2 regions of the Candidatus Pelagibacter sp. PS_02 genome follow, and region 2 is predicted to be linked to the other one. Evidence: riboswitches for the same ligand, from Rfam matches in the RefSeq annotation. Region 2 holds a riboswitch; the other holds the start of a gene.
The links. Region 2 has a riboswitch for S-adenosylmethionine ahead of AC5SL4_RS03920 (homocysteine S-methyltransferase family protein). Riboswitches for the same ligand answer to the same signal wherever they lie in the genome.
Positions count from the first base shown of each region.

Region 1: linked by a shared signal. The riboswitch ahead of AC5SL4_RS01790 (homocysteine S-methyltransferase family protein) and the one ahead of AC5SL4_RS03920 (homocysteine S-methyltransferase family protein) in region 2 are both predicted to bind S-adenosylmethionine.

Region 1 covers NZ_CM182079.1:336,585-338,791, reverse strand. The annotation lists gene AC5SL4_RS01800 (sulfite exporter TauE/SafE family protein) at 1-258, shown strand, start outside; gene AC5SL4_RS01795 (2OG-Fe(II) oxygenase family protein) at 288-878, shown strand; SAM riboswitch class V at 967-1,030, shown strand; gene AC5SL4_RS01790 (homocysteine S-methyltransferase family protein) at 1,040-1,948, shown strand; gene AC5SL4_RS01785 (DMT family transporter) at 1,941-2,207, opposite strand, start outside.
Region 2 covers NZ_CM182079.1:740,206-742,412, reverse strand. The annotation lists gene phoU (phosphate signaling complex protein PhoU) at 1-18, shown strand, start outside; gene phoB (phosphate regulon transcriptional regulator PhoB) at 18-698, shown strand; gene AC5SL4_RS03925 (DUF1737 domain-containing protein) at 784-990, shown strand; SAM riboswitch class V at 1,283-1,347, shown strand; gene AC5SL4_RS03920 (homocysteine S-methyltransferase family protein) at 1,414-2,207, shown strand, end outside.

The DNA.
Region 1 (2,207 bases), 400 kb from region 2:
AAAGCAAAAAACATTGCAACAGCAGCATCATTATTCATACTGATTAATTCTTTATCAGGACTTGCTGGCCAATTTACAAAGGCATCAACAATAAATGGAATTTATGATTATTGGCCATTATTTCTGTTTGTTTTAATAGGCGGCCAGCTTGGAAACTATTTAAATCTTAAAATTTTTCCTGCAAGAATATTAGCTCTAGTGACATCGGGACTTGTCATATTTGTCGCTATTCGAATGGGACTGAAGTTGTTTGCATAACAGAAGTATTAAATTATTATAGAAAGATTATGAAAACATTTAGAGCATTTGGACCCACTATAGGAAAAACAAAGTTATCCAAAAAAATTATTACTATATTAAATAATCACATTGATAAGTCTCAATTATCTAAAAAAAATGATTATAGCCCTAAACTTGCAAGTCAAATTAAGAATGAAATTAAGATACCTAAAACTTTAATTAATAAGAATTTGTCTAAAGAATTAATAAAAAATATTAAAGTTTACCTTGATAAGTCAGGTGTTAAAAAAATTAAAGAAATTAAGATAATAAATCTATGGGTGGTTAGGCAATTAAAAAATGAATATAATCCAATTCATTATCATGAAGGACAACTGTCAGGTGTTGGCTATCTTAAAATCCCAAAAGATATGAATCAAAATAAATTAGTTAAGAATAAAAAGATTAAAACTAATGGAACTATTGATTTTATTAATGGTCAAAAAAACTTTTTAAGTAAAAGTATCTATAATTTAAACCCTAAATTAGGAGATCTATTGATTTTTCCAAATTATTTAATGCACACAGCTTATCCATTTAACGTTGATGGTGAGAGAAGATCCTTCTCATTTAATGCTAAAATATTATTCAAGAAGTGATTTACTAATCAGTCTAATAGATATATAAATATTTTACCGATTTGATCCATATTGCAGGTACTAACTGCTAAAAAGGAAATCATTATATAATTGGTAAAGGTAGTTGAACTGTATTGTGCACCTGGCATAGAGCCAAAGCACTAAAAAAGTAAGGAATAAAAATGGATATTAATTTTTTTAAAACAACACGAATTTTAGATGGTGGTATGGGACAAGAATTGTTGGCTCGTGGTATGAAGCCAAACGGCACATTGTGGAGTGCAAATGCTGTTTTAAAAGAAGAATACCATCAACTCTTACTAGACACACATTTAGACTTTATTAAAGCGGGTGCTGAAGTTATTGTTACAGCAACCTTTACTACTAGACGAATAAGATTACGTGATAATAAAATTGAAGATAAGTTTGAATACTTAAACAAAAAAGCTGGTGAAATAGCTCAGAAAGCTAAAGAACAACATCCTAATGTGTTAATTGCAGGCGGTCTTCCACCTCAATATTTAACATACGAAGAAGATACAAGACCAGATGATGAAATTAAGCAAAACTTTTATGATCAAGCAAAATTATTAGATCCTTATATTGATTTTTTTTACTTAGATGTTTTGTCTAGTGTAAAAGAGTTTAAATTAGCAATTGAAGCAATTAAAGAATTTAATAAGCCATACTTAATAGGTGCTCACATTTCTGAGGGAATAAATCTTCCAAGTGGTGAAAAAATATCAGATATTATTAACAATATTAATCATAATAATTTACTAGGATTAATTTTATCCTGTGTTTCTCCTGAAAACTTTTATGAAAATTTAGAAGAAGTAAAAAATTTAGGTGTTCCGTTTGGATTTAAGCTTAATGCTTTTGTGACAACTAATCCTAAAGATGGTTATACTAATAGTTATAATGTCAGTAAAACTGGTAACCCAAATGAATTTTTGGGTCAAAGAAAAGATTTAACACCCGAATTGATGGCAAATTTTGTTAAAAAATTTAAAAATGCTGGTGCTACTATTTTAGGTGGATGTTGCGAAACAAGACCATCTCATATTAAAGAAATGGTTCAGTTTAAGTAGTTTTTTTTTGATCTGCTTTTTTAACAAAGTAAATTCCAACAACAACTGCTAATAAAGATAATAAAATTTTAGGTGTTATTATTTCTTTTAAAAAAATATAACTCAATATAGTACCGAATATTGGAATTAAGTAAGAGACTTGTGATTGAAATATAAGACCATTATCTTTTAGAATTTTAAATCTTAGCAACCAAGCAACACCTGTTGAAACCATTCCTAAATAAACTACTGATATTGTAGATTCAATGCTTGGAATTAA
Region 2 (2,207 bases):
GATTTTGATCCAAACTAATGAGCGTTAGCATTCATATTGTAGAAGACGAACAACCCATTATCACTTTAGTTAAATATAACCTTGAAAAAGAAGGTTATAAAGTTTCATCATCAGACAATGGCAATGAGGGTATTGAAGATATTAAAAAATTATTTCCTGATCTTGTTTTATTAGACTGGATGTTACCTGATTTTTCTGGCGTAGAAATTTGTAAAATTTTAAAAAAAGAAAAAAAATTTAAAGAAATTCCAATCATAATGCTTACTGCTAAGGGTGAGGATGAAGATAAGATTAAAGGGTTAAACTCTGGTGCAGATGATTACATCACCAAACCCTTTAGTTTCCCAGAATTACTTGCAAGAATAAAAGCGCTACTTCGAAGATCTAAGCCCTCATTAGTTTCTGATATTGTTGAATTCGAAGACCTTAAGGTGGATAGATTAACACGACGTGTTTTTAGAAAAAACAAAGAAATTCATTTGGGACCCAAGGAATATGATTTAATCAATTTTTTTATTAAAAACCCTAAACGTGTTTACTCAAGAGATCAAATTCTAGAGAATGTTTGGTCTGATAATATCAATGTTGAAACAAGAACAGTTGATGTTCATATAAGAAGACTTAGACAAAGTATTAATATTGATGGATTTAAAGAATTAATTAGAACCGTAAGATCAGCTGGCTATTCATTAAATTAGTAATGACTGTAGAAGCATAAAGACTTAAAATAATAATAATAAACTGAACATAGACACATGATTTAGGACTTGTTAAGGTCTGATTATGAAAGGTTATAGATTTATTACAAGTGACGACACTTCAGAATTTTGCCATCGTGTAACGGAGGCCATATCCAATGGATGGAAATTGTATGGTGAACCCAAAATGACTTTTGATAAAAAAAGAGGGGTCATGCGTTGTGCTCAAGCAGTTATAAAAAATTCACCTCAGAAAAAGTATTCCAAAAAGATGAAGCTATCATCGATATAAATGGCAGATCAGATATTACCCTTTGTTTATATGCTAGGGATACTCTTATTAGTACTCCCAGCTTTTCTACAATCTAATTCTAAATTAAAGCAGTTTTTAACTAATCTTACTATTTGGATTGTCATTATCCTTCTAATTCTAACCATCATCTATTTCATTTGACATTTTGAGAGAAAGTTGATTATATTTGGTTGCGCTGATTTAAGTTAAATTGCAGAGCGCGTTATAAATCCTGCTAAAGCGACGCTTCAACCACCGCTTTAGACAGGTGGTTTTTTTTTATCTTTCATAAAATTAAGCCGGGCAGTTGAACCATATTGTGCGCCCTGCATTTGCTTAAGCACTAAAAAGGAGAAAAGAGGCCTATGAATATAACCTCTTATTATTTTGTGACCTTTTTTCCCCAAAACAAGAGGAAAAAAAATGAGCACAAATAAATTAAAAGAAAGATTAGATAAAGGACCGGTTATATGCGCAGAAGGTTTTTTATTTGAGATAGAAAGACGTGGCTACATGTCATCAGGGGAATTTGTTCCAATGGTGTCATTAGATCATCCTGAAGTTTTAGAGAACTTACATAGAGAATTTCAACACGCAGGATCTGATGTAGTTGAGGCCTTTACTTATAATGGACACAGAGAAAAAATGCGTGTTATTGGTAAAGAAGAACTTCTTGAACCACTAAATCGTTCAGCATTAAAAATTGCTAAAAAAGTAGCATTAGATACTCCTAAAGGATCAAAACCAAATTTGATGGCAGGTAATATTTCAAATTCAAATATCTGGAAACATAATGATCCACAATCTCAAAAAGAAGTTGAAGGAATGTTTACAGAAATGATTGGTTGGGCCGTTGAAGAAGGTGCTGATATGTTAATTGGTGAAACTTTTTATTATGCTGAAGAAGCTTTTAAAGCTTTAGAGATAATGAAAAAAACAGGTTTACCAACTGTATTAACCATATCTCCAATGGGTGAAAATAAAATGAGAGATGGAAAATCCGTTGTTGATACCTGTAAAGAGCTAGAGCAATTAGGGGCTGATGTTGTTGGTTTAAATTGTTTTAGAGGACCTGCTACTATGTTTCCTTTTTTAAAAGAAATTAGAAAAGCAGTTAAATGCCATGTTGGAGCTTTACCTATTCCTTATAGAACCAGTGAAGATTACCCAACATTTTTTAATCTACCGGACAGAAGTAATTGTGCATGTCCATCGCC